Regions from separate parts of the Weizmannia agrestimuris genome, predicted to be linked through region 1. Evidence: riboswitches for the same ligand, from Rfam matches in the RefSeq annotation. Region 1 holds a riboswitch; each other region holds the start of a gene.
What was found. A riboswitch is a leader RNA that binds a small molecule or an ion and turns the genes downstream of it on or off. The one in region 1 is predicted to bind S-adenosylmethionine.
Positions count from the first base shown of each region.

Region 2: another riboswitch for S-adenosylmethionine. It lies ahead of metK (methionine adenosyltransferase); the one in region 1 lies ahead of NFR98_RS14355 (sulfite exporter TauE/SafE family protein).
Region 3: another riboswitch for S-adenosylmethionine. It lies ahead of NFR98_RS07900 (O-acetylhomoserine aminocarboxypropyltransferase/cysteine synthase family protein); the one in region 1 lies ahead of NFR98_RS14355 (sulfite exporter TauE/SafE family protein).
Region 4: another riboswitch for S-adenosylmethionine. It lies ahead of NFR98_RS09080 (phosphoadenylyl-sulfate reductase); the one in region 1 lies ahead of NFR98_RS14355 (sulfite exporter TauE/SafE family protein).

Region 1 is NZ_CALPDC010000057.1:3,056-10,351, reverse strand. Features, by position in the region: partial or broken gene NFR98_RS14365 (ATP-dependent helicase) at 1-1,729, shown strand, start outside; gene NFR98_RS14360 (purine/pyrimidine permease) at 1,971-3,266, opposite strand; gene NFR98_RS14355 (sulfite exporter TauE/SafE family protein) at 4,142-5,098, opposite strand; SAM riboswitch class I at 5,188-5,295, opposite strand; gene NFR98_RS14350 (amino acid permease) at 5,707-7,041, opposite strand.
Region 2 is NZ_CALPDC010000014.1:26,429-33,724, forward strand. Features, by position in the region: gene NFR98_RS07700 (alpha/beta hydrolase) at 1-421, opposite strand, end outside; gene NFR98_RS07705 (gamma carbonic anhydrase) at 580-1,095, shown strand; gene asnB (asparagine synthase (glutamine-hydrolyzing)) at 1,466-3,364, opposite strand; gene metK (methionine adenosyltransferase) at 3,595-4,806, opposite strand; SAM riboswitch class I at 4,952-5,100, opposite strand; gene pckA (phosphoenolpyruvate carboxykinase (ATP)) at 5,271-6,860, shown strand; gene NFR98_RS07725 (NUDIX hydrolase) at 7,011-7,296, opposite strand, start outside.
Region 3 is NZ_CALPDC010000015.1:4,583-11,878, reverse strand. Features, by position in the region: gene NFR98_RS07910 (S41 family peptidase) at 826-2,262, opposite strand; gene NFR98_RS07905 (homoserine dehydrogenase) at 2,659-3,642, opposite strand; gene NFR98_RS07900 (O-acetylhomoserine aminocarboxypropyltransferase/cysteine synthase family protein) at 3,897-5,195, opposite strand; SAM riboswitch class I at 5,299-5,406, opposite strand; gene cls (cardiolipin synthase) at 5,506-6,951, opposite strand; gene NFR98_RS07890 (murein hydrolase activator EnvC family protein) at 7,180-7,296, opposite strand, start outside.
Region 4 is NZ_CALPDC010000019.1:24,969-32,264, reverse strand. Features, by position in the region: gene NFR98_RS09100 (YbaK/EbsC family protein) at 1-143, opposite strand, end outside; gene NFR98_RS09095 (NAD(P)-binding protein) at 297-908, opposite strand; gene NFR98_RS09090 (sirohydrochlorin chelatase) at 1,225-1,965, opposite strand; gene cobA (uroporphyrinogen-III C-methyltransferase) at 1,972-2,730, opposite strand; gene NFR98_RS09080 (phosphoadenylyl-sulfate reductase) at 2,858-3,583, opposite strand; SAM riboswitch class I at 3,675-3,779, opposite strand; gene NFR98_RS09075 (glycosyl hydrolase family 28-related protein) at 3,919-5,349, shown strand; gene NFR98_RS09070 (amino acid ABC transporter ATP-binding protein) at 5,782-6,504, opposite strand; gene NFR98_RS09065 (amino acid ABC transporter permease) at 6,501-7,157, opposite strand; gene NFR98_RS09060 (basic amino acid ABC transporter substrate-binding protein) at 7,250-7,296, opposite strand, start outside.

The sequences.
Region 1 (7,296 bases):
CCAGCTGGAGGAACTGCAGACGTATATCAGCTACATCAAAAACAAGATGATCCCGCCTGCAAAATGGGGGAAGATTGCGACAGGTGTGCCGGAAGCTGCCCGGATTTTAAAAGAGTATGAGGCGTTTAAAAAGCAGGGTACCGGACAGCTGCTTCTTGATTTTGATGATATGCTGATATATGCGAATGAAATATTAAGGCGTGATCCGGATCTTCTCCGTATGTATCAGGGGCGTTATGACTATGTGCTGACGGATGAGAGCCAGGATACGTCCATGGTACAGCATGCCATTGTTGAAAAGCTTGTGCGCCGGCATCGCAATTTGTGCGTTGTCGCCGATGATGATCAGTCAATATACAGCTGGCGGGGTGCGGAGCCGTCCTACTTCCTAAATTTTAATAAAGTGTATCCGGATGCGAAAATTTTATTTATGGAACAAAATTACCGGTCATCTCAAGAGGTTGTCACGACTGCCAACCTGTTTATCAAGCGCAACAAGCACCGCTATGATAAAAACATGTTCACGGAAAACCCACCTGCCGGGCCGATTCGGTTTGTGCGCCTGCCAGATTATAAATACCAGGCAAAATATTTGGCCCAGAACATTGTCGTGTCCGAAAATTTTTCGGAAATTGCCGTGCTGTACCGGAACAATATGTCTTCGATTGCCCTGATCAATGAATTTGACCGGGAAGGGATTCCGTTTTATCTCAAAGATACCGACAATCGCTTTTTCTCCCACTGGGTCGTCCAGGATATTTTGAATGTGATGCGGCTTACGTTTACCGATAAACGGGCGGATATCCTCGCGCAGGTCCATTCGAAATTGGACGGTTATATTACGAAACAACAGATGGAAGCGGTAAAGGGGATCCGTAATAACCAGTCTGTTTTTGACAATTTGGTGCGTTATGCAAATTTGAAGGATTACCAGGTCCAAAAAGTGCGTAAAGTAAAGGAGACACTTCGGGAAATGCGGGGCATGCCGCCGCTGGATGCGATTCATGTCATCCGCGGCAGGCTCGGCTATGAAAAAGCACTCGAAAACATGTGCAAGAAATTCGGATTCCGGAAAGAGTATTTGATCGGCGTTTTAAATACGCTCGAAGACATTGCGGATACACTTGTGACAATGGAAGAGTTTGCTGCAAGGCTGAAGCATTTGGCGCACATTTTAAAAACGGCGAAAGGGAACAAAGGCCGGCATGCTGTGACGCTTTCGACGTTCCACAGTTCAAAAGGTTTGGAGTTTGAAAAGGTGTATATGATTGATCTCGTGGATGGGATCATTCCCGGGGACGATGAAAAAGAAAATGATTTACTGATGGAAGAATCGGTCCGTCTTTTTTATGTGGCAATGACGCGCGCGAAAAAGTCGCTGGAAATGGTCAGCTATGAAAAACGCAACGGAAGCCGGACAATGGACTCGCCGTTTGTGGCAGCAGTGAAGGGAATTGTCAACAATGTTGAAAAGGCGGAAAAAACGAAACCAGACATAGAAGTTGTCCGGATCGGCAAAAAGACGGTCTCCATCCCGCAGAACCCGAATGCCATTAAGGATGCATCCGCTTTTGTGGCCGGTAAAAAAATCCGGCACCGTGTGTTTGACCATGGTGAAATTGTAGATATCGATGGCGACACCCTTGCCATCCGGTTTGAAAAACGGATGGTGAAACTGTCTGCTCTCACCTGCATCGAAAAGGGGCTGCTCGAGGAAGCCGATTCGTAATCGTGTGAGGAAAAACGGAAGCGAATATAAAAAATGCCGGGAGATTCCCGGCATTTTTTATACCCCTGACCGCCGTGACAGAGGGAAGGGATTCAGCGATCACGTCCTGTGCCCCTTTTCACTGAATGGGAACGCCCCAGGCCATTTGGATGATTGTAACAAAGGCCCCATCCGGTTGGTGCCACGAGGCCCCGTGCAAATGGGAGCAGAGCCTCCTTGCTGTTTGACAGAATTTCCGATATTACTGCTCGCGGATGCTGTTTTCCTGCAGTTTTCTTTTTTTCCTCCAAATCAGCAGCTGTTCTGTCAAAATGCCGACCACAGATCCAAGGATTAAGCCGTTGTTTAAAAAAGTAGCGATCATCATTGGCAAATGTTCGGTCGCATGAGCCGGCAAAAACATCGCCCCGATTCCGACCAGGAAGGAGATGCCTGCTGTTGTGTGGGCAATCTCTTTGTCCGGGCTTTTTTCAAGATCATTTAAGGCAAGGCCAACCAATTGTGTGAAGACCACAAAGGTAACGGCATAACCAACCGGCGCGGGAATCGCAGACATGATATGCACGAGCGGTGGCAGCAGAGCAATGATGGAAACGAAACAAGCACCATACAAAAATGGTTTCAGCACTTTTATACCGGTTTGTGCAACATAGCCTGCCGCTGCTGCAATCGGAACCGCACCGACAGCGGAAAAGATGCCGGCAAGCAGCTGGTTGATGCCGGATATGAACAGACTGCTCCGCACCCGCTCTTGGCGGACTCCCGTCACATTTCCCATGACGCGCACAGACGTAATCATATTCGCAGTTAACAAAAGCCCGATGAATACACCGGTTGTGACGGCACCGGAATCAAAACGCGGTTTTCCAAAATCAAACACAGCGGGAAGAGAGAACCAGCTTTCCCCAAATGTAATAGCCGGTGCTTCACCGAAAAGCGCGAACAAAATCCAGCCACAAATCAAGCCGAGCATGATCGAATATTGCTTGACCCACGGTTTCTTTACATGGCCAAAATAGAATGTAAGCAATACGGTGACAAGGCTCAAAACGGCAACAAGCGGCCGGACTTCCTGATGGGCACCCGTAATGCCGAGCATCCCTTTCATAAAAGAGCCGCTCAACTGCAGCACCAAAAGCAGCAAATAGATAAATGTTACTACCGGCGTAAACAGTTTATTTAATTGGTCCACAAAGCCGGTAAAAGCGAGTAGAAAGAAAAAGATGCCGGTTACAATCAGTGCGCCTGCCAAATATTGCAGAGATTCAGTGCTTGAACTGTACAAGCTGCCGACAAGCCCTGCATAAATGGCAAACACGCTCCACCACAGCCCGGCCGGCCCTTCATTGATCGGCATTCTGTGGCCGAAAATGCCTTGCAAAAGTCCGCCGATCCCGAGCACAAAAAGCGTCCGCTGCACAAACAGGGCAGTCTCACCCGCACTGAAATGGAAAGCATCCGCAATCGCAATCGGGGCCGCGATCGACCCGGCGATCATAAATGCCATCCACTGCAGCGACGAAATCAATGTTTTCATAGACACACCGTTCTTTCCGTTCAAAAAATGGAAAATACCAGTAAATATAATTATAGCAAAACAGGTTTTACATTTTAAACATAAAACACTTCGCCGACGGGGGAGGGATAGCGGGCATGGCGGACAGCGGCATAAACAGGGGTTGCAAACCGGACGGGGCGCGGGTTAAGCCATGTTTTTTGCCTCTATTTAAATGATATATATGTGGCAGGGGCTAAGCTATGTTTGGATCCGCAAAAAATTTCTGATCGATCTTCATGCAGAACGCTTTTTGTATGAACTTGTCACTAAAAGAGTTTGCGGCTGCCTTCACTTAGGCGTGCTATCTCGAAAAAAGTTATGATGGATAATTTTTGCTGGTGCTGTGTGGTAGCGACATGGCCGGTTATGTTAAGGAATCGAGCAAAAAAGGTGTTGTTCCTTAACATAGAGGCCGTCTATGTTGAGGAAGCGAGGTCAAAAGGCGTTGTTCCTTAACATAGAGCCCGTCTACGTAAAGGAAGCGAGCGAAAAAGGTGCTGTTTCTTAACATAGAGCCCGTCTACGTAAAGGAAGCAAGCAAAAAAGACGTTGTTTCTTAACATAGAGTGCGTCTACATTAAGGAAGCGAGGTAAAAAGACATTGTTCCTTAACATAGAGGCCGTCTACGTTAAGAAAGTTCGGTAAAAAGATGTTGTTTCTTAACATAGAGGTCGTCTACGTAAAGGAAGCGCGGTAAAAAGACGTTGTTTCTTAACATAGAGCGCCTCTACATTAAGGAAGCGAGCAAAAAAGGCACTGTTCCTTCAAATAGAAGCGTCTATGTTCATTCTTTGCCAAAATTTGTTTGGGTAAAAACAATCCGGGCAATGGATCCCTTGCCCGAAAACATTCCTTATTCTGTGACGCTTACGCTGGCGCTGGCAACTGCCCGTTTGTGTCTTCTGATTGTATAGAAAATGAGGATGGCCCATATTGCCGCAATGGCTGTATAGGTAACGCCGTACCAGCCGCTACCGGCGCCCGCCATTTTTAATAAAGTTTGCACGTTGCTGAACACAATCATGCCGCTGACAATGACAGCCAGCAAATGAGCCGGCAGGATTTTAACCAGATAGGCTGCAATCGGCGCGGCGATCAGGCCGCCAAGCATGAGGGCGATCGTCCAAATCCAGTTAATTTGCATAGCGCCGAGGGATAAGAGGAAACCGATGCTTGATGCCAAGGATACAGCAAATTCACTAGTATCCACCGAGCCGATCACTTTCCGCGGTTCGATGTCATTTCTGGACAGCAAAGCCGGTGTGGCGATAGGGCCCCAGCCGCCGCCCCCCGTTGCATCAAAAAATCCTGCGACAAAGCCAAGTGGGATAAAAAATATGTTTGACCTGGTTTGCTTTTTGACTTTCGACGCCCCGCGCGTATTGAACAGAAACCGGGTAAGAATATAGAGGCCAAGGGCGATCAGAAAAATAGAAATGTACGGTTTTAATGTGCTTGCAGGAAGATGGCTAAGCACGGTTGCCCCGAGAAAGGCGCCGACAGCTCCAGGTACAACCAGTTTCCAAATGATCCCTTTATCGACATTCCCAAATTTCATATGTGAAACTCCGGAAGCCGCCGTTGTAAAAACTTCCGCCAAATGCACAGAAGCTGACGCGACAGCCGGCGCAATCCCGAAAGCTAGCAAAAGTGAGGTTGAAGTCACCCCGTAACCCATTCCAAGAGATCCATCCACCAATTGCGCGGCAAGGCCGACAAGTGCTAAGACAATTAATTTTTGCATGTTCATGTTCCCCGCTTTCTTCATCCATAAATTTGATTCATCCTGATGTAGAGGAATTATACGCATCAGGGCCTATCCTGGTTCAAACGGCCGGCCTTGCAGAAATAAAAAATCTTTCCGCCATTTTTACGGAAAGACAGCGAGTAAAGGATAAGCGCTTATCTTCCAAAATGGTACCCATTTTGCTGGAATTGGCACCTTGCTGCTCGCTGCAGGTTGCCGGACTTCATAGGGCCAGATCCCTCCGTCGCTCTTGATAAGTTATTTGTTGTTTAAAATTTTATCAGAAAATAAATGGAAGTCAATATAATTATTTCAAGTTTTTTTATCGGATTTATACGAATGGGGGGATAAAGAAAAAAACTTCCCATCAGATCACGCTCTGTCGGGAGTTTTTTTCTTTACGCTGGATTGGTTTTAAAAAGCAGGTCATCAGGATCAGGCGGGGCATCATGGCCGCTTTCATTTGCTTCACAAAACGAAAAAGAGTCCAAACGGGTTAGCAGGCCGTCCCATTCTGGCAGTTTGTACGAGCTGCACACCCGTGCCTGCCCCCTTCCCGCCCAGAAAACGGTTTAATCAACCCCGCTTGTTTGTGCCCGCTTATCGCACAGTTGATTTCTGTCCTTTCCCTGCCTAAGGGAACCGGTTTTATCAACACAGCCGGCTGGAGCCTATTCCTTTGCTTTAATTCTCAGTGACAAGACGACGAGCACGATTAAAATAGCGAGGCAGACGCTTGTTCCAATCGGGTTGCCTCCGCCCAGCAAAAAGGACAGGAAAATGCCTGCCAGTGCAAGCAGCGCAATCCAGACCATGAAAGGATACCCTTTTACACGGAAGGAAGGCAATTTTGCATACGACTTCCGGAGTCGCAGTTCGGCTGCACAGATGGCGATCCAAACAAGGACGACGGTAAATCCCGGAATGGTCATCAAATAGCTGATGACCTCATCCGGCGTAAGATAGGCCAGAATCACGCCGGCTAAAATAAACAGCGAGGTCAGCAAAATACTGATCAGCGGGACGCCTTTCCGGGAAATTTTTAAAAAGGCGCGTGGCGCTTCTCCGGACTGCGCCATGTTAAACAGTGTGCGCGAAGTGGCATAAATGCCGGAATTGGCGGCAGAAAGAACGGCCGTCAAGAGCACAAAATTCATCACATGGGCGGCAGCGGGGATCCCTGTGCGGCTGAATACCTGTACAAACGGGCTTTCCACGGAAGAAACCTGGTTCCATGGGATAATGCCGCAAATGACCAGGATTGGCAAAATATAAAAAAGCATGACGCGGACAACGGTCTGTTTAATGACACGCGGCAACACTTTCTCGCTGTCTTTTGTTTCCGAAACGGTAACACCGATCAGTTCCGCGCCGCCGTATGAAAACATAACGATCAGAAAAGCGCTGAACGTACCGTGAAGCCCGTTCGGGAAAAAACCGCCGTGCGCGGTATAGTTAGACACCGTGGAAGATGTCCCGGGGAATAAACCGAATAAAATCAGAGCACCAAGCAGGATAAAAACGATCAACGTGATGATTTTAATGCCGGCAATCCAAAATTCAAATTCGCCGTAGTACTTCACTTCAATTAAATTGATGCCGACCACGAAAGCAGCACAGAGCAAACTGAGTAGCCATAGTGGCGCTTGGGGAACCCAGAATTGCAGGAAGCTCCCGGCTGCAAGCAGTTCCACAACTGTAACAATGACCCAGTTGATCCAGTACAGCCAGCCAATAATGAAAGAAACCCGGCTGCCGAACGCTTTGTGGATCAGATTTTGGACGTTGAGGCCGGGGTGGACGAGTGCCATTTCCCCAAGTGCTGACATGACAATGAATAAAAGTGCGCCGCCGATCAGGTAAGAAACGGCAACACTCGGGCCGGCAAGGCTGACGGTATCGGAGCTGCCTTTAAAAATGCCGGTTCCGATCATCCCGGCCAATGCGATGAACTGGACATGCCTTGGTGATAAGCCTTTTTGCAAATGATGTTGGTTTTTCTCCATTTCTATCAATCTCACTTTTCTGTTTTAGATAAACGCTTTTCAGTGCTAAAGCATTTATTCTATTTTAGCAGAAAAAAAGGAATATTGATATACAAAAAAATGGAATCGCCGGATGACAGATGTACCCGCATTTCACCAAAGCAAAATGTAAAAAAACGACGGGGCACCACTCATCGTAGCAACTCGCCGTTCTGTTTAATATGTGTCCCGGGATGGTTGCCGAAGCGCTGAATATCCATATTTAGCATGTCGTTC
Region 2 (7,296 bases), on a different contig from region 1:
GGCCCGGGGCAATCCGGTTTAACCCGATCGAAAGCAGGCCGAGCAGCTTTGAAGGATACTGGACAAGCCCAAGGCACGGCGAGGAAAGAATAACCCCCGCGATTTTCAGATGTTCCTGCTCAAGCAGCCGGATGACCGCCAGCCCGCCCATGCTGTGACCGAGGAGAAAAATCGGGAGGTCGAACTGATAGGCTGCCGTCACCCACTCTTTTATCTCTGTTGTATATTCATCAAAGGAATCAATATGCCCCCTTTTTGCTCTTGATGTCATCCCATGACCGGGAAGATCGCCCATCACGACATGATAGCCGCTTGATCTCCACATCTCAATTAGCCAGCTGTAGCGGCGGTGATGTTCCATCGCGCCATGAACTATGACGATGACTGCTTTTGGGTTTTCATCTGCTTCCCATTTCCACATGTTCCTGCCTCCTTCAAAACCTGCGAAACCATCCTGCTTTTATTTTACCCATAATCCTTCTGTTCTGAAAAACATATGCCATTTTTAACCCGATTTATTCACAATTTATTCCCAATTCTTTAAGATAAAAGAAAAGATCAAAATAGGAGGGTATGAATATGATTTATGCTTACAATGGAAAAACCCCTTTGATTGCGCCAACTGCTTATATTGCTGACAATGTGACCGTTACGGGGGACGTTGAAATCGGCGATGAATCCGGCATCTGGTTTGGAACCGTTATCCGCGGCGATGTCGCACCGGTAAAAATCGGACAAAAGGTAAATGTCCAGGATAACTGCGTCCTGCACGAAAGCCCGCAAACACCGCTCATACTGGAAGATGAAGTGACGGTCGGCCACCAGGTAATTTTACATAGCTGCCATGTTCGGACAAAAGCTTTGATCGGCATGGGTTCAATTATTCTTGACGGCGCCGAAATCGGGGAAGGCGCTTTTATTGGCGCCGGCAGCCTTGTAACGCCCGGGAAAAAGATTCCTCCGCATACGCTTGCGTTCGGCCGCCCGGCAAAAGTGATCCGTGAACTTACCGAAAAAGATATCCAGGACATGCGCCGCATCGTCCGCGAATATGCCGAAAAAGCACAGTACTATAAAAATTCCGTCGGGCGCTGACAAAGGTTACCGGCGGGGACAAAAATAACGCCTTCTTTAAAAGCATCGGCAGCCGCACTGTTTTAAGCCGCAAACAAGCGAAAAAATGAACAAAAAAAGCCATGCTGCGAACCGGGATAAATGCAAAGCTTACCAGGCATATACGAAAAAAGCGTTATACGATAAAGGGGCCTGCCCCCGTTTCCGATTACACGGAAGCGGGGCCAGACCCCCCTTTTTTGTCCCAGCTTTCTTACTGTGAAACGCTGAACGAACATCGGACCATTTCACAATTCCATCCCCTTTTGAAGACGGAAAAACCTCCTGCCCGCTCATTTTGCGGACAACTTTATCCGGTTATTTTCCCGATTGTGAATCGATTTTTTGGAGATTACAGCGAAGCGCCGGCAAGCCGCCCTTGTGCGCCTTTTTGGAAATCGTACTTGTCTTCCATATACACGGCATGCCAGAGCATGAAAATGAGCACGGTCCAGATTTTCCGGCTGTAATCGAGCTTGCCTGCACAATGGTCTTCCAAGAGCTTCAGTACATATTGTTTGTTGATGATGTCATCGGTCGGGCTCGTTTTGATGATCTCTGCCGCCCAATCATGCATTTCATCTTTCAGCCAGTGGCGGATCGGGACCGGGAACCCGAGTTTTTTCCGATTCAGCACATGTTCCGGCACAATGCCCTCTGCCGCTTTGCGCAAAACATACTTCGTTGTGTTATGAGACGTTTTTAAGCTCGCCGGAATTTGCGAAGCGACCCGGAACACTTCTTTATCCAAAAACGGCACACGCAGTTCAAGTGAATGGGCCATCGTCATCCGGTCCGCCTTCAGCAAAATATCGCCGCGCATCCACGTATGGATATCGATATATTGCATCCGGTTAACCGGATCATAGCCTTTTGTTTCATTGTACAGCGGCTTTGTGATGTCACGGTAGTCAAGGCTGTTGTTATAAGTCAACAGCAAGTCGCGTTTTTCTTCTTCGGTGTACATTTTCGCATTGCCAATATAACGGTCTTCCATTGGCGTGACGCCGCGTTCGATAAAGCTTTTTCCTTTTACCCCTTCCGGCAACACTTTCGCCAAAGCTTTCAAAATAGATTTTCCGGCAGCCGGAATTTTATCAAAAACTTCAAGCGACTGCGGTTCACGGTAAATATTATAGCCGCCGAACAATTCATCCGCGCCTTCGCCAGACAGAACAACGGTCACGTACTTTCTTGCTTCACGCGCCACAAAATAAAGGGGCACACAGGCAGGATCTGCGAGTGGATCGTCCATATGCCAAATGATTTTTGGCAGTTCTTTCATGTATTCTTCCGGCGTGATCACATAGCTGATATTTTCAACCCCGAGTTTTTCCGCCGTTTCTTTGGCCACATCAATTTCGCTGTAGCCGTCGCGTTCGAAGCCGACGGAGAATGTTTTAATGCCCGGATGGAACTGTTTTGCAATCGATGCCGTAATCGAGGAATCGATCCCACCCGACAGGAATGCGCCAACCGGTACATCGCTGCGCATATGGACTTTCACCGAATCAATCATTACGTCACGCACTTCTTGAATAAATTCGTCCTCGCTTTTATGAACCGGGTGGAAGGATGCTTTCCAATATCGTTTGATTTCCATCGGTTTGCCAATTTTTTTCACAAAATAATGGCCCGGTTCAAGTTTCCGGATGTCTTTTGTCATGGTGAAAGGTTCGGGCACAAATTGGTAGGTTAAATAATATTGGACAGCATCATAATTCAGTTCTGGTTTTTCCATGGCAAGCAAAATGCTTTTCTTTTCAGAACCGAAATACATTTTATCGCCGTCTTCATAATAGAAGAACGGTTTAATGCCGAACGGGTCACGCGCGCCGCAAAGCGTTTGTTCCTGCTTATCCCAGATCGCAAACCCGAACATCCCGCGCAGACGTCCGATTGCTTTTTCGCCGTAACGGCTGTACATGGCAAGAATGACTTCCGTATCCGAATTCGTTTCGAATGTCATCCCTTCTTTTAGCAGTTCTTCACGCAATTCCACATAGTTATAAATTTCGCCATTAAAAATAATCCAGTACCGTTCGTTTTCGTATGTTAAAGGCTGGTGCCCCGCCTCGATATCGATAATGCTCAGGCGCCTGAAACCGAACTGGATATGCTCGTCTTCATAAAAGCCTTCATCATCCGGGCCGCGGTGCTCAATCATATGATTCATCTGTTTAAACTGTTGCCTGTCTTCGTCTGATAATGTAACGGGATGGTCATGGACGCAGCCAATAAATCCGCACATGTAAAAAGTCACCTACTTCATTTCGATATACTCTATTGTAAATTTATTTCTTTAAAAAACAAATGCATTTCCGCCAAAATTTGACGGCCAAATTCTGCACATGTAATATAGTTTAGCATGTTTTCCGCCAGTTTGCAGGGTTTTTGTTAAAAATGAGGCAAACAGGATTCCTTATTCCCGCCGTTTTATGAAAAAGAGCGGCCTGTATACCAGGCGCGCTCTTTTTCATATTATTTTCCGATATGATTGCGGGCGAATTCGTTCAACGCCCCGGCTTTGTCCGTTTTTTCCCAAGGCACATCCAAATCATCGCGGCCGAAATGCCCGTACGCAGCGATCTGCCTGTAAATCGGACGGCGCAAGTCGAGCATTTTGATAATGCCGGCCGGGCGCAGGTCAAAATGAGCTTCGACCGCCTCGATCAGCACTTTTTCCGGCACTTTTCCGGTCCCAAACGTATCGATGGAAATAGAAACGGGCTTCGCCACCCCGATCGCATACGCAAGCTGTACCTCGCATTTTTCCGCAAGGCCTGCCGCAACAATATTTTTCGCAACATAGCGGGCGGCATAAGCAGCGGAACGGTCCACTTTCGTCGGGTCTTTCCCGGAAAATGCGCCGCCGCCGTGACGTGCATAGCCGCCGTACGTGTCGACAATGATTTTGCGGCCGGTCAGCCCCGCATCCCCTTGAGGGCCGCCGATAACAAAGCGGCCGGTCGGATTAATCAAATACTTTGTATCCGCATCGAGCAAGTGTGCCGGCACAACCGGTTCAATGACGTATTTTTTCATATCTTCCTGGATTTGTCCGGCGCTGATGTCAGGATCATGCTGCGTTGAAATGACAATCGTATCAATCCGGGCAGGCTGGTTGTTCTCGTCATATTCAACTGTCACCTGTGTCTTTGCATCCGGGCGCAAATACGGGATCACTTCTTGTTTGCGGAGTTCAGCAAGACGGCGGGCAAGCTTGTGGGCAAGCGAAATGGGAAGCGGCATCAGCTCTTCTGTCTCATTGCAGGCAAACCCGAACATCAGGCCCTGGTCGCCGGCTCCGATTGCCTCAATCTCTTCGTCGCTCATCCCGCCTTCGCGGGCTTCCAAAGCCTGGTTAACGCCGCGCGCAATATCTTCGGACTGTTCGTCAATCGATGTCAGCACCGCGCAGGTTTCCGCATCAAACCCGTATTTCGCGCGCGTATAGCCGATCTCTTTAATGGTCTTGCGCACCACTTTCGGAATATCCACATATGTATTGGTGGAAATTTCCCCCGTGACGAGCACAAGCCCTGTCGTGACGGAAGTTTCACAGGCAACGCGGGCATTCGGGTCTTTTTCTAAAATGGCATCCAAAATGGCATCGGAAATCTGGTCGCAAATTTTGTCCGGATGGCCTTCCGTCACCGATTCCGATGTGAACAAATGCCGTCCTTTTAACATCCGCTTTTCCTCCTTATATGGTTACATATTGGAAACGGTACTCATACCCTAAACTCGATTCATTTCATGTACAAAGCCAAAAATAAAAACCTTCCCCATTCATCATGAGTGGAAAGGTTTTGACTTCAATCAATCGCGCCTTTCACTCTTATCGTTCAAGGAAACATTCCTTGCTGCAGGTTAGCACCTTTGCCTGGAAGTCAAGCGGCAGCTGCGTTGCGAGCGCATTGCCTGTTCCAGAGGCGGGTTGCTGGGTTTCATCGGGCCCGTCCCTCCACCAGCTCGGGATAAGAGTATCCGTTCAAAGTAAAATCATACGCAATTTAGCAGGCGCTGTCAATGATTTTTTCGCCCTTCTCCCCTTTGTCCTCTGCATTTTTCCCGGAAAAAAGTATGTAATAAACGGATGAATATGTTATACTGATATCGTTTAAAGTGAAATAAGTTATTCAAAGGGGCGGTTTATGAAAATGGATCTGATTGGCGCTTCTGACGATTTAAAGTTTTTGTTGTCGGGGGAAAACGTACGCATGCAGCTTTCCGTGCCACAATTAATGGAAAAAATTATCGAACGGAAAGAAGCTGTACTGACAACGGAAGGGGCCATTTCTGCTGCAACAGGAAAATATACAGGAAGGTCACCGAAAGATAAATTTATTGTCGTCGACTCCGAATCAAAAGACCGTGTCGACTGGGGCAAAATCAACCAGCCGGTTTCTCCCGGCGTGTTCAACAGGCTTTATGAAAAAATGGTCCGGCATTTAAAAGGGAAAGACGAAATTTTTGTGTTTAAAGGTTTTGCGGGTGCCGATCCAAAAAGCCGCCTTCCGATCCAGACCGTGAATGAGTTCGCCTGGCATAATTTATTCGCGTATCAATTGTTTATCCGGCCGGATGCGGAGGAGCTCTATCAACACGATGCGCAATTTACGATTCTTTCCGCGCCGCTGTTTAAGGCAGACCCGGCGCTTGACGGCACGCATTCCGAAGCGTTCATCATGATTTCACTTGAACGCCGGATAATTTTGATCGGCGGGACGGAATATGCAGGCGAAATGAAAAAAAGCATTTTTTCCATCATGAATTACTTGCTGCCGCAAAAAGGCATCCTTCCCATGCACTGCTCCGCCAATACTGGGAAAAACGGCGATACGGCCCTGTTTTTCGGCTTGTCCGGGACCGGGAAAACGACGCTTTCCGCCGATCCGGAGCGCGCACTTATAGGGGACGATGAGCACGGCTGGTCCGACAGCGGTGTCTTCAATATTGAAGGCGGATGCTATGCAAAGTGCATCGGGCTTACGGAAGAAAAAGAACCACAAATTTACCAGGCGATCCGTTTTGGGACCGTACTTGAAAATGTGGTCGTAGATCCGGTGTCCCGCAAACCGCAATATGACAACAATGCACTGACGGAAAATACAAGGGCTGCTTACCCGATTGAAAACATCGGCAATATTGCCCGCTCCGGCATGGCCGGCCATCCGTCAACCATTATATTCCTGACGGCCGATGCATCCGGTGTCCTGCCGCCGATCAGCAGGCTGACAAAAGAGCAGGCCATGTACCATTTCTTAAGCGGTTACACTTCTAAACTGGCCGGTACCGAACGCGGCGTCACGCGCCCGGAAGCCGTGTTCTCCACTTGCTTCGGCGCGCCGTTCTTGCCGCTTGAGCCCGCCGTTTATGCGGAAATGCTCGGCGAGAAAGTTGACAGGCACAACGTCCAGGTATTTCTTGTCAATACCGGCTGGACAGGCGGCCCGTACGGAACCGGTTCCCGCATGAAATTAAGCGATACGCGGGCCATGGTCCGGGCTGCGATAAACGGCAAACTGAAAGATACCGAAACACGGCAGGATGATATTTTCGGGCTACACATCCCGGTTCATATTGAAGGGGTGTCAGATGACGTCCTTTATCCGGCAGATACATGGACGGACAAGCAGGCTTACCGTGAAAAAGCGTTCGAACTTGCAGCCCGGTTCAAAGAAAATTTCCGGCAATTTTCGGTGCCGGATGACATTGAAAAACTCGGCGGCCCGCTTATATAAGCATAAACGGGAGCCCGCATTTTAAATTAAAATGAGACTCCAATTAAATTGTGGTATGCTCATTTCTGTAAAAGCGGAAACGCTGCAGCAACCCAAAAGGTTACGGCGAGTACCAAGGGTCTGCTCATTTAAGCAAAAGCGGAAACCCAGTTAAAACCAGGTGCTTGTCTGGACGGCGCTGATTCCTTCCTGCACTGCCCATTGATGGTGGGCACCGGCCATTTTTTCCACAGCCTCGTGAAGGTTGAGCCATTCCAAGTTATGGCTTCCTTTGCGGGGCTGTTCCCATTTTCCTAAATAAAACAGGCCTTCATCCATGGACCGCGCGCCCGTTTCCTGTGCCGCTTTGCCTAAAAAGCCCGCGATTTCAAGTTCCGCGCCGACTGTCCGCATCAGGCAGGCAAGTTCAGACTCCCCGCGGCTGATTTCCCCACCC
Region 3 (7,296 bases), on a different contig from region 1:
TAACTAGACGCGCCCTATGTGAAGGAAGAGTCTCGTTTTTGCTTGCTTTCTTAACGTAGACGGACTCTATGTGAAGAAAGGCCTTCTTTTTCCCGCGCTTCCTTAACATAGGGCTTGCTAAATAAGTAAAATTCCTAGATTTGGCAAGGATGCTGACAGCTTTGGCAAAAATTAGAGGCAAGGGTGTGATAAAAATCCAGGGAAAAGCTTGCACTTGAAAACTGATTCAATGTATAGAAAAGACAGAATCGCATTTTCGAAGATGGATTCTTCTAGAGCTTACTGACAAAGTGGAGACAAACTCAGAATCGGATTCGTTCAGCAAGCCCTTATGCCATCCACCTGTCAAATAAGTATCCCACACAAATTAAGAGGATTGCAAAAATGAAGTGGACCTTCTTCTCGTTTATTCCTGTTTTTTCCAAAACGAGAAATATGACTGCTACCAATCCAATATATACTGCACTTGCTAAAAAGTAGCTTACGTTCGCCAAAAATAGCGTGGGATACTTTTGACAAAAACCAGCTGTAATACCAAAAACAAGTAACAATAAAGGAATTCTTAATTTCCAATACATCATTAATCCCTTTTTCAAAGCATAGTTATCTTTTCTTTATTATATTACCGGCATAAGACAATGACCATAAGGATTTTTTTCAGACTCATAGATTTTCTATCCAAACCGGCATCCACGTTTATTTTTCCGTTATTTTTACAACTGCGCTGGGAGTCGCAAAAGTGGCAGTAAGACAGAAACATGAGAGTTAAGGGCAAAAAAGCAAATTGCTGCACGTTGGCTTGCAACCCGGCCCGCTGATGCGTCGTTACTTACTGACAACCTTTAAGGCGACTTGCAGCTGCAAATCGTTTTTTTCCGCGTGCGCCATTTTGTACAGCGATTTTTCCATTTCATCGGCCGTTTTTTGATTGATGCTGCCGGTTACCGGAAGGCCTTTGTCAAACTGGAACGCCTTGACGGCATTTTCCGTCTGGATATCGAAATAACCGTCTTCCCTTCCCGGTGAAAAACCAAGACTCTTTAGCATTTGCTGGGCGGTTTTGATTTGGGTGTTGTTCATATCCTTTTTCAAAATGTGTGCAATTTGCAAAGCCTGGGCATCAAAATAGTCCGGCTGTTTCACTTCAATCGTCGGGGCAATGCCTTTATGATGGATCCAATGGCCATCGGGCGTAAGCCATTTAAACATGGTGAGTTTGATGATGCTCTCATCTTCCATCGGCACCGCTTCCTGCACCGTCCCTTTGCCGAATGTCCGGACGCCAATTAACGGATAATTTTCCGTTTCATGAAGTGCAGCCGCCATTATTTCAGAAGCGCTCGCGCTGCCTTTATCGACGAGAACCGCAACCGGGTAAGCCTTCTTTTTCTTCAGTTTGGACACATACTGGACACGGTGCCCGCTCCGTTCCTCAATTTGCAAATACGGCTTGTTTCTTGTAACAAACTGCTTGAGAATCGCTTCAACACTGGAAAGAAGGCCGCCCGGATTTCCCCGTACATCAATAACAAGCCCTTCCATGCCGCGGTTTTCAAGTTTTTCGAGCTGCTGTGCAAAATCTGTTGCCGTATCTTTTGAAAACTGGGTAATGCCGATATAACCGATTTTTTTCCCGTTTGCCTTTTTCATTTTCGAGTAGACCGTGTCAAGCGGGATTTCATCACGTTTGACCGTCACTGTCATCTGTTTGCCGGATCCGGCCCTTGAAATACCCAGCTTCACATTGGAGCCTTTTTTTCCTCTGATTCGTGTTGTCACTTCGTATAAGTCCATGCCTGCCGTACTTTTTCCGTTAATTGTTGTAATCACGTCTTCCGGGCGCAGTCCCGCTTTTTCCGCCGGGGAGTTTCTATAAGGAGAAACAATCAGTATTTTTCCGTTTTTTTTGGTAATTTCGGCGCCGATGCCTTGAAAAGAGGAATCCAGCGTGTCATTGAATTGCGCGGCTGTCTCTTTGTCCATGTAGACGGAATACGGATCGTCCAATGTACTGACCATGCCTTTGATTGCGCCTTCCACGAGTGTTTTTTCGTCAACTTTCCGGACATAGGAACTTTTGATTAATTGGTATGCCTGGGCAATTTTTGTGAGGTCCGGCATATTGCTTGTCCCACCGGTTGTTTCCTGGCGGGTGGGGGCTGCCTTGTCCTTTTGTGAAAACCATTGGCCTGCCGTATAGCCGCCGCCTGCACCGGCAAGCAGCGATCCCGAAATCGCAAGCGCCAGCCATTTTCGTTTCATGGTGATGCCCTCCTTGTACAAGAAGCGCCGCCAAAAGCGGGGTTCTTCATCTCGATAATTCAATATATGTACAAGCCGGGGGGCATATGCCGGGTAGCGGAAAAAGACGGCGAAAGTCCCGCCGAGGATGCAAACAGGCTGCCGTGAAGCTAAAAAATGCGTAATGCAAAACGGGCTCTGGTTTCTTTAGGGGATACGCGATCCGGCCATGACCATGCTGTTCACAAAACAGCACGAACGGGACGGAGCCACCATCACAACATGTAAAAAAGAAGCCTCTTCCGCTAAGAGCCGGCAAAGCAAAAACGGAAGAAGCCGTAAAGAGGTTGAGGGGTTCTCCCCCCGCGCTAAAATGACATCTTAGCATCGCAAAAAATATGGATACGTTTCCTTGGTTCACGAAACGGCATCCAATTGCGGAACGGGCCGGTAACCCGCCGCAAAGTCTTCAATCATGGCGCTTGCCGTCGGAAATTTTCCGGCACCCGGACCTGTAAGGGTAATTTTTCCGATCAGGCTGCCGTAAATCGTGATGGCATTGTTGACGCCTTCCACCGCATAAAGGGCGTGTTCGGGAGGGACAAGGACAGGCTTAACGGATGCTTTCAGCGTACCGCCATCACGGTATATGTCCGCAATATGCTTATAACGGAGTCCCTGCCGATCCGCTCTTTCAATATCCGCAAGCGAGAGGCCGCCTATGCCTTCAACTTCTACTTTCTCCCAGTCCGGCTGGGTTCCGAATACGAGCCGACTCAGGATCATCAGCTTGCAAAAGGCGTCCTGCCCTTTTACATCATTGCCCGGGTCAGCTTCTGCATAGCCGTGCTGCCTGGCAATTTCCAACGCTTCTTCAAACGGAAGATGTTTTTCGCGCATGGCCGATAAAACAAAATTGGATGTGCCGTTTAAAATCGCCTGTACACGCTGGATATCATTAACCTGAAGCTGCTGGGAAATCGTCCGAATCACAGGGATGCCGCCTGCAGTTGTCGCTTCGTAACCGACAAACACGCCTTTTTCTTTCGCTTTTTCAAGCAACACATTCCCATATCGTGCAAACATGACTTTATTGGCAGTAATGACGTGGCAGCCTTTTTCAATCGCTTGTAAACAGTAGGAAAAGCCTGGTTCTTCCCCGATAATCGCTTCAAACACGACTTCAAGGCCGGGAATGGCGAGAACTTCCCGGAAGTCCGTCGTAACGAGTACAGAACTGTCAATGTTCCGCTTTTTTCGGGGGTTTTTGATCAGAACCGCTGCAATCTCTACCTCGGCATGCAGCTTTTCTTTCAGCTGCTCCCGGTGGGTCCGGACCGCTTCGTACACGCCCTGGCCGACCGTCCCAAAGCCGAGCAGCGCTGCTTTAATCACTCTCATTATCCAAACTCCTCCCTACATCTAGCGCTCTTTCGCCTCTGAAGCGTTTTGTTCATTTAAAACGGTCAAGCGGTCCGACAGTATTCGGTGCAGCCGGTATCCAGAAGCTCCCGATCTGGATCAGGTATGCAGACCGTCCGGGCCGCAACATTGTTCAATGGGATCAGCCCAGAACATCGTATAAGTTTTCCGGATCGCCTGTTGGCATTCGCATGGCGGCCTTCGCACGAATCTGCCGGACCCGCTCCCCGCTTTTACCGGGCTGTAACGGCTGTTGCTTTTGTAATGGCCTGATCGAGGTCGGCTGTCAAATCTTCGACGGCTTCAAGCCCGACGGACAGGCGGATCAAATCGCCTGTGACCCCTGATTTTTCCAGTTCTTCATCGCTCAGCTGCGAATGCGTAGTCGTTGCCGGGTGGATGATCAGCGATTTCGCGTCGCCGACATTCGCTACATGCGACCACAGCTTAATATTGTCGATCACGCGTCTTCCTGTTTCCCGGCCGCCTTTCACACCAAAGTTGACAATGGAGCCGTAACCGCCGTTCAAATATTTTTGCGCCAGCTCATGGGACGGATGGTCTTCAAGGCCCGGGTAATTGACCCAAGCAACATCTGGATGGTTTTTCAGAAATTCCGCGACTTTCAATGCATTTTCGTTATGCCTTTCCACACGCAGATGCAGCGTTTCAAGCCCTTGCAGGAATAAAAAGGCGTTGTCCGGGCTTAAAGCAGGCCCGAAGTCGCGCAAAAGCTGAACGCGAAGTTTTGTGGCGAACGCAGCCTGTGCCGTGTCGACGCCGTAGCGCAAGCCGTGATAGCTCGGATCCGGTTCGCTAAAGTCCGGGAATTTGTCTGTGTTCCAGTCAAAACGCCCGCCGTCAACGGCAACACCGCCGATCGCCGTTCCGTGCCCGCCGATCCATTTTGTCGCCGAATGGACAACCACGTCCGCGCCCCATTTGATCGGATTCGCGCCATACGGAGAAGCAAACGTGTTGTCGACAATCAAAGGAATACCGTTTTCATGGGCCACTTCCGCCACTTTTTCCACGTCGAGCACCTGCAGGCTTGGGTTGCCGATAATTTCCGCGTACAATGCTTTTGTTTTCGGGGTGATCGCCTGGCGGAACGCTTCAGGGTCGGACCCGTCCACAAACTTGACGTTAATGCCGTATTTCGGCAATGTCACAGCAAACAAATTATAGGTGCCGCCGTAAAGATTGCTGGCGGATACGATGTCATCACCCGCACGCACGATGTTCAAAATGGAAAAGGCAATGGCCGATGCGCCGGATGATAAACCGACAGCCGCTGTTCCGCCTTCCAGTGCAGCAACACGTTTTTCAAAAACATCCACAGTCGGATTGCCGAGACGGGAATAAATGAAACCTTCTTTTGATAAATTGAAGACGCCCTCCGCATGTTCTGTATCCGGAAAAACGTAAGAAGTCGTCCGGTATACCGGTACGGCGCGCGATCCTGTCGCCGGGTCCGGTTCCTGGCCGCCGTGCAACAATAAAGTTTCCGGTTGGAATGATGGTTGTGTCATTTTAAAGCCTCCTGATTTTTTAAAATTTTTTCGTGAAAGATGGAAGAGGAAATGAAAAAACCCTCTTCGTAAGGGAAGAGGGTTACAATGTATGTAAGTTCCTCCCTTATCTTTCAGACGCATGTCTGTAGGAATTAGCACCTTTTCAGGCAAATGCCTGAAGGTTGCCGGGCTTCGCAGGGCCTAGTCCCTCCGCCGCTCTCGATAAGAGTTTCTTTTCATAATTCAATTTTGAATGACTTATTGTTTAAGATTATAGAAGAACAATGGCAAACCGTCAACCTTTTTTTGAAAAAATTTTCTTTTTCTTCTACAATATTGGCGACAATAGCCGGGAAATGGACTCTTTAAACCGCACATAAAGCGGCCGGTTCTGGTAATCATGGAGCGTTAATTCGGTTGATTCGGCCATATCGTCCCGGAAAACGCCGGCAAGTGTGCCGGAAAGCTCACGGTCGTACAGCACGGCGTTCACTTCAAAATTGAGACGGAAACTGCGCACATCGATATTGGCCGTCCCAACGGAAGCAATTTTCCCGTCTACGACAATCATTTTCGCATGGATGAACCCTTTTTGATAAATGTACACTTTGACGCCCGTTTTTAACAGCTGGCCGATGTTGGAAAGCGTCGCCCAATAGACAAACATATGATCCGGTTTATTTGGAATCATAATCCGAACATCCACTCCGGATAAGGCGGCAAGCGTCAGCGCATTCAGGAGGCTGTCATCCGGAATAAAATACGGTGTTTGCAAATAAATATATTTTTTGGCGGAATTGATCATTTTAATATAGCTGTTTTTAATCTGCTCCCATTCAGAATCGGGGCCGCTTGAGACGATTTGGATATCGGTTTCACCCTGCGATGGGATGACCGGGAAATAACGTTCTTCATCTCTTACATCATGCGGTGACGCCTGATTCCAGTCCAAAATAAAGCGAGTCTGCATGGCATAAACAGCACTCCCTACAATCCGTAGATGCGTATCCCGCCAGTAACCGAATTTCTTATTCAGACCAAGATACTCATCCCCAACGTTAAAACCGCCGATATATCCGATCTGCCCATCAATAATCGCCAATTTCCGGTGATTCCTGAAATTGACGCGCAAATTGACGAGCGGGATCCGGGCAGGAAAAAAGGACGCCACTTCCCCACCAGCAACAACAAGCGGCCGGAAAAATTTGCGGCGGAACAGCATCCGCGACCCCATATCATCATAAAGCAGCCGCACCTTTACGCCTTCTCTTGCTTTTTGCGACAGCAGTTCAATCAATTCATGGCCGAGGCGGTCATTCCGGAAAATATAATATACAAGATGAATACTGTCTTTTGCATTCCGGATGTCTTCAAATAAAGCCTCGAATTTTTTCCTGCCATCTGTAAAGATATCGACGTGATTGTCCTGGGAAAGGATCGCCCCGTCATTCATCAGCAGCATATAAACGAGATCCTTGTACTGGATTGTCCGCTCATCATGAAACGGAAACCGGTTTTCGCGCAGCAGTTCAATTTGCTGCTGGGAAATTTCCTTAATGCCAATCTTCTCCTGTACTTTCCAGTCGAAAATTTTACGGCGGCTTAAATTTTGTCCAAATACCAAATACAGGATAAAGCCGGCAATCGGCAGGAATAACAGAACCAAAAGCCATGCCCAAGTTGCGCCGACATCCCGCCGTTCAAGGAAAATAACGGTTCCCGCCAGAATAAAATTCAAAAGAAACAAGATAACTAGTAGTACCGTTATAATCATTGCGTTCTCCTTTTCGTACACCCTTTGTTCCTGCTTGAGGTTTGTTCCCGGCCGGTATCCGGGAACACGGTGAAGTGTTTTGGAATTGATATAGGATATGTTTGCGCAGCAAAAATAACAATTGTATCATACCATAATATTTGCGCCTTACCTATCGTACAGCACTTTCCCTGCCATTGCATGCAAAAAGAACCGCACCAATGGATACGGTTCTTTTTTTCGTTCTTATTAAAAGTTAACGTAGTTTCTCGGGTTTTGGGCACCGGTATGTGGCGGTGGTGTCCAGCGGCCGTTATAAATTTCAAAGTGAAGATGCGGTCCTGTTGATTCCCCGGTATTTCCCAT
Region 4 (7,296 bases), on a different contig from region 1:
GCAAGCGTTTTTGCAATCCGTTCCGGTTCCATGTGCAGCGCCTCAGCTGCAAGTTCAACCGTTGCGCCTGATGACGGCAGGACGAGCACATCTTCTTCCCGGTCCCACTGCTTAAAATAAGCTTTGACATCTTCCAATGACATGAAGGCGACACTCCTTTTTGTGAAAATTTTAACCCTATTGTAACGGAAGCCATTCCGGGTTGCAAACGGGCTTGCCAAGTTTTTCGCCGGGCACACCGGCTGATTTCCCAAAGATGCGCGCTAATCTTCATTCGTTTTTCAGCGGGCAGTCCCTTACATGCGGCTGCGAAAGAAAGACAAGGCTTCCTGCTGTTTTTCAGGCTTGCGGTATGCTTCTCCAAGCAGCTTTTCCAGCCACTCGCTTTTTTCCGATGCAGAAAACTGCGGCTGCTTCAGAAGCTGGCGGCACTCGTATAAAAAATCCACATATTGGGCGTAGTTCGTATCATAATGCCCGGATAATTCATTTACAATGCGGGAAGCCAGTTTCGGGCTTGCCCCGGCTGTAGAGACACTGATAGAAAGCCTGCCCTTTTGGAAAAACGCCGGAAAAGCAAGGTTGCCGCTTCCCGCACGGCCGGCATCGTTCACGAGGGCTTGGGCCGGGGCATGGGCAACAATCCGGCTGTTTGTCTCCGGATCATTTGTCGCTGCAACAACCACATCGGCTCCCCGGATGTCTTCCGGTTCGAATGTTTTCTGTTTCCAAATGAACGCGTGTTGTTGCGCCAAAACCTGCAATTCATCGTTCAGGTGCGGGCTTACGACTGTAACGCATGCCCCCGCTTCCTGCAAGAGCCGGAATCTACGTGCCGCCACTTTTCCGCCGCCGATGACCACAGCCTGCTTCCCGTCTAAATTGACCATAACCGGTACCCAAACCATTCCTGATCTCCTTTCCAGTTTATCCGGTGCAGAAACGCCTCGTGCTTCCTGCCATTTTCGTGAATGTGCCCGTACGCTCCCTTTCCAGCGTTTCCTGGGGAGCCGGAACCGGGCAAGTGCCGGCATGCGCAATGGAGCGCCGGACCGCGGGCATCTTTCAGGCTGATCGGGCCCAAAAAAGTGCCGGTACGCACATTGAAACACCGCACCCAGGCATTTTTTAAACTGCATCTCCCCCAAATAAGGGAGGGGTTCACAATAGAAAACGCCGCAGGCTTCCCCCAGGCTTTCCGGGGGCAAAAAAGGTCCCGGAATCTCAAATAAAAGCCTCTGCACCCAACGCTTCCTTTGCCCGGGCGGCCAATGCGTCCGCCATATCCGGGTGACAGCCGAGATACCGTGCCAGCCGGATATCATATCCTTCCCGCTTCAGCATGCCCACTTTCTTTTCCAGCGACCGGACGAGCACGCCGGTGAACCAAAGATATGGGGCCACAACCACCGGGCGCCCGGCCACGGCCAGCTCCTTCAGCGCCTCATCAAAACGGGGCTCAAGCACCGCCAAATAAGCCGTTTTGATCTGTTCTGCCCCCAGTTGCACGCGCAGTCCGTCCGCAATTTTTGCAAAATCGCACAGTGTTTCCGGATTGCGGCTGCCGCGTCCGACCAGCAGAATCCAGGCACCCGGAGGCATGCCGGTTTCCAAAATATTTTCCGCCAGAATTCCGGTGATCCGGTCCCCGACGCCGAGCGGGCGGCCGTACGTAAACACAATATGCGGATAACGTCGTTTCGCTTCCCGGATCGCACGCGGGATATCCTCATAATAATGCCCGGCACTCAGCAGCAATACCGGCACAACGGCGATTCGCCCTGCGCCGCCCCGGACAAGCGCATCAATCCCTGCTGCAATATCCGGTTCCGCAATTTCCAGATAACAAATTTCCTGGAGATCCGCATCCACCTGTGCCATCGCTTGCCGGATTGCCGCTGTTGCTTCCCGGGCGGTTTCGGGCACACGGCTGCCGTGGCTGACATATAAAACACCTTGTTTCATACCCGTTCACCCGGTACAGGCCGGAGCAGCGGAAAGCTGTTCAAACCATTTCAACTCATCGCGCAGTTTTACCACTTCTCCGATGATCAAAAGCGATGGGTTGCGCAGCCCGTCCGCCTTTTCACTTAAATTTCCAAGCGTGCCGACCGCGGTTTCCTGTTTTTCTGTCGTGCCCCAGCGGATAAGTGCAGCCGGCATATCCGGCGATTTGCCGTGCTTTATCAGTTGCGCACAGATGAGCGGCAGATTTTTCACGCCCATATAAATGCAAAGTGTATCAATTCCCGCATATTTGGACCAGTATGCATCAAGGTCTTCGCCTTTTTTCGTGACGCCCGCGATAAAAGCAACGGATGTACTGAGCCCGCGGTGGGTGAGCGGAATGCCGGCATAGGCGGGCACGGCGGAACCGGACGTAATCCCCGGAACGATTTCAAACGGAATATGCTTTTGCACCAGTACTTCCGCCTCCTCCCCGCCTCTGCCGAATATAAACGGATCGCCGCCTTTTAAACGGACAACAGTTTTGCCTTGGTTGGCAAACTTCACAAGCAGGTGGTTGATCGTATCCTGCGACATCGTATGGGCGTCCGGCTTTTTCCCGCAGTAGACGAGTTCCGCATCCGGCCTTGCTTCTTTTAACAGATCCGGATTCACCAGGCGGTCATATAAAATGACATCCGCTTCCCGGATCATGCGCAATCCTTTCACTGTGATCAGTTCCGGATCGCCGGGCCCTGCCCCGACTAAATATACTTTTCTCATTTCTTCACCTGCTTTAAACTTAATCGGATAACTGGTTGGTTTGGTTTATGCGCCCACTTCTCCCGGAGTGGCTGTAGCAGCGGCTTAGAAGGGATGGCCGTTTTTGCCGCAGCACCACCTGGCAGCCTTATTTTTTCTGAACCGTATGCAGCCCGCATTCGGTTTTATGAAAGCCCGCCCATCTTCCTGCTCTTGAGTCGCTGTTTCCAGCAGCACGTGTGCACGGGAAACAGCCGATGCTCGGATATCCCTGGTCATGCAATTCGTTATACGGAAGATGATGGGACTTGATATAGTTCCAAACGTCATCCCATGTCCAATGAATCAGCGGGCAAATTTTAATCGAATGGAACCTTTCATCTTTATTGACAAAATTCGTTTTCGCCCTTGTCGGCGATTGCTCCCGCCGCAAGCCGGATATCCAGGCCGCCGCTCCCTGCAGCGTTTCTTCAAGCGGCTTGATTTTCCGGATATAGCAGCATTGGTCCGGATCCCTTTTCCAAAGGGCAGATCCGTATTGCGCCGCCTGTTCATCAAGCGTAAGCGACGGTTTTTTCATTTGGATATTTAAAGCCGGATATTTCTTTTTCACTTTTTCAATCAATTCGTAAGTTTGCGGAAAGTGCAGGTCCGTATCCAAAAATACGATATCCGCATCTTCTCTGACTTTCGAAATGAGATCAATCAGCACCATTCCTTCTGCGCCGAAGCTGCACGCATATACCACTGATTTACCGTACGTGCCATATGCCCACTGCAAAATTTCCAATGCACCCTTTGTTTTATCTTCCGGCACGAACGCTGCAAACGGATCCGACGTAAACTGTTCATATGTGAGCCGCGTTTGCTCCACTCTATTCCCTTCTTTCTTATTCGATTACTAAGGATTAAACGACAAAAATCTTCTTACCCTGAAGTAAGAAGATATCCATTCCCGGGAAATCTTCTTATCTTTCAGGCCACCACCTGCAGGAATTGGCACAGTACCCGTTTTCGGACCTGCTGCCGAGGCTTCACAGGGCCCTTCCCTCCACCTCTCTTGATAAGAAAATAACAACATATAAGCTTGAAGTTTATTGTATACCTTCTTATGCTATTCGTCAACGAAAAATTCAGACAAGGAAAAAAAGACCCATTCTTTTGACCGGATGATGCAGAAAATTGACATAGGGAGGAAAAAATGGCTGAATGGAAGCAAGACGAGGTGAAAATATGATGCATTTGGACAAACACCACGAACCAAGAACAAACGGAACATTACTGCGGCAACTCTCCCGCCGGCCGTTTCAACTGAACAGGCTGATTGAAGAAAACCTGCAGCTTTTTCAGATGTATTGCAATCCCAATTTTCCAAAGCCGTTTTCCTTCTCGCACCTGCTCTTGAACCGGAAATACCCTGTTGGACCATGCAAGACCTTCGCAGACGATAGCGGACTTGTTTACCCTGAATGGAAAACGGAACTGGACAAGGAATACAATAGGCTCCTTGAAACGGCCAATCGCGAAGTGAACATCCTTGACTTCGGCGCGATCGGGGACGGAAAAACCGACAGTACAACGGCGTTTCAAAAAGCAATCGGCAGCGGGCGGGTAAAAGTGATCGTGCCCGCGGGTACTTTTCTCGTCAAATGGCTCAAGCTTCCTTCATGGACATGCCTGATCGGCCGCGGGAAAGGTGTTACAACGATCAAATTCCACCCGGGTGCGCCGAAAAAAACGCGGCTCGTCCAAAATGCCGACTTCCGGTACGGCAATGACCATATTCTCGTAGAAGGCCTGACGCTTGATTGGAATGTGGAAAGGCTCGGTCAAGCAGAAAAAACTTCGGCCGGAAACAACCGGTCGAGCTGCCTTACTTTTGCTCACGTCACGTACGGCTGGGTGAAAAACGTGGAAGCTGTCAATGCTGGCCTGCACGGCTTTGATGTGTCATCCACCCGCTATCATTATTTGGGCGACGGGTTCCTTGCCCCCGGGAGAAGCCGTTATATATGGCTCGACGGCATCACTGCAAGCGGGTTCGGAGATGATGGCATCACAACCCACCACAGCGACTATATTTTTATTTCAAACTCGTACTGCTTCCATCCGAGCGGCAGGGCCCATACGGAAGGTTTTTCCAACTCCAACGGCATTGAAATTGATGACGGCTCCCGCTATGTGTGGCTTTGCAATAACGCCACAACCGGTTGCTTCGGCGGCGTGGAAATCAAAGCCCACCACAATGCATCGGCCGCTTCCCATGTCCATATTTACGGCCATCTTTCGGTCCGGGACAACCGTTCTTTTAATTTCCGGCACATCGGCCACCATAAAGGGAAAGATGCCAATTCGAAAAGCGCCAACCATATTGTCGCGGCAAATCTTGTCTCTATTGCACCGGTTTTTACCGATTTATATAAAGATTCCACACCGCGCAGCCTCGTCGTTTCCGCATACCAAAATGTTGTAATCAACGGGCTCACCGCAATCGGCGACCCGGATTACGATTTTAAAGGTAATCCCGTGATCGCCATCCAATACCGGGCAAAAAACGTTGTCCTGAAAAATATTAACATCAGCGGGTTTAAAAATGCAAAACGGATAAAAGGCAAAGACAGATGCGTGTTGGTAAAGTGACTGCAGGGAGTTTCCGACATTTACGCTGGTCATTTGGCTTATCAGGTATAAATTTTTATTTTTTTAAGCTGTGAATGGGATAATTGGTCCTAATAGGGCTTCTATGAACCATAACTCGCTTTTCGTTCTTGGTTAACGGTCTTGATGAGGCATCTCGGAACCATCACACGGCTTTCATTTTTTGCTAATGGTCTTGTTGTGGCGTCTCAGAACCATTACACCATTTCAATTCCAAGCTTTCGGTCCCGAGGCGGATTCTCGGAATCATTACACGGCTTTCATTTTTTGCTAATGGTCTTGTTGTGACTTCTCAGACCATATCATGGCTTTAATTCCGGGTTAATGATCCGTAGTGGTAAGCATGCCATTCTTCCCACTATGCAAAAAGGCTGCTCCGAAAGCCTCGGATCCTGCTTTCGGGGCAGCCCCTTTTTACAGCACCTTGCTCAAGAATGCTTTTGTCCGTTCTTCCTGCGGGTTTTCGAACAGTTCCTGCGGCGTGTTTTCTTCGACAATATAGCCGCCGTCCATAAACAGGACGCGGTCCCCGACTTCTCGGGCAAAGCCCATTTCATGCGTGACGACGACCATTGTCATGCCGTCTTTTGCCAGGCTCCTCATGACTTCGAGCACTTCCCCGACCATTTCCGGGTCAAGCGCAGACGTCGGTTCATCAAACAACATGATTTTCGGTTCCATCGCAAGCGCGCGGGCGATCGCAATCCGCTGCTTTTGCCCACCCGATAACGAATCCGGATACGCGTCCGCTTTTTCTTCGAGCCCAACTTTGCGCAAAAGTTCAAGCGCCTTCTGCTTTGCTGCTTCTTTTGAAAGCTTCCGCACCTTGATTGGAGAAAGGGTAATGTTTTCCAGAACGGTCATATGTGGAAAAAGATTAAACTGCTGGAACACCATGCCGACTTCTGTGCGGATTTTATTGATATTCGTCGACTTATCCGCGATATCAACACCTTCTATGTATACATGGCCGTCTGTGATCGTCTCAAGCAGATTGATGCAGCGCAGGAAAGTCGATTTCCCCGAACCGGACGGGCCGATGACGACGACCACTTCCTGCGGTTTGATCTCGACATTGATGTTTTTCAGCACCTCGTTATCCCCGAAAGATTTTTTCAAATTCACCACTTTGATCATTCTGTTGCCAACCTTCTTTCTATGAAGCGTAAAAGGAAGCTGAGGGAAAGCGTCAAAACGAGATAAAGGAAGGCAGCTGTCAGATACGGCTCCCAAACCCGGTAATACTGCGTTTCCATCGCCTGCGCCCAATATACAATTTCAGGTGCGGCAATAACGGATACGAGCGATGAATCCTTAATGAGTACGATAAATTCATTGCCAAGCGGCGGGATCATCCTTTTAAAAGCCTGAGGCAGAATGACATAGCGCATTGCCTGTACATGGCTGAGCCCAAGCGAACGGGCTGCTTCCATCTGCCCTTTTTCGATGGACTGCACGCCGCCCCGCAAAATTTCCGCCACATACGCGGCTGAGTTAAGCGAAAGGGCAATCACCCCGGCGACAATCCCGTTCGTTTTCCCTAAAAATAGCGGCACAGCGCCGAAGTTGACGATCAAAATTTGCACAAACAGCGGCGTTCCGCGGAAAAACCCGACATAGCACAGGAACGGGAGAGCGAGGATTTTATTCCGTATCATTTCCCCGAGCCCGATCAAGAGCCCTAAAAGCATACCGAACAATATACCCGCCACGGAAAGCCCGATCGTTAAAAGCGTTCCTTTCAACAAATACGGCAAATATTCGATGATGATATCAAAGCGAATATCCATGTGTTTCCTCCCTAGGCCAAAATTGCGCAACCTTAAGTTACGCAATATACAGTTTATGAAGCAGCCGGCGCGCACCGGCTGCACTTGAAAAATTATTTCTGCTGGGCTTTCAGTTTTTGAATATCCGGTTCGGTTTTGA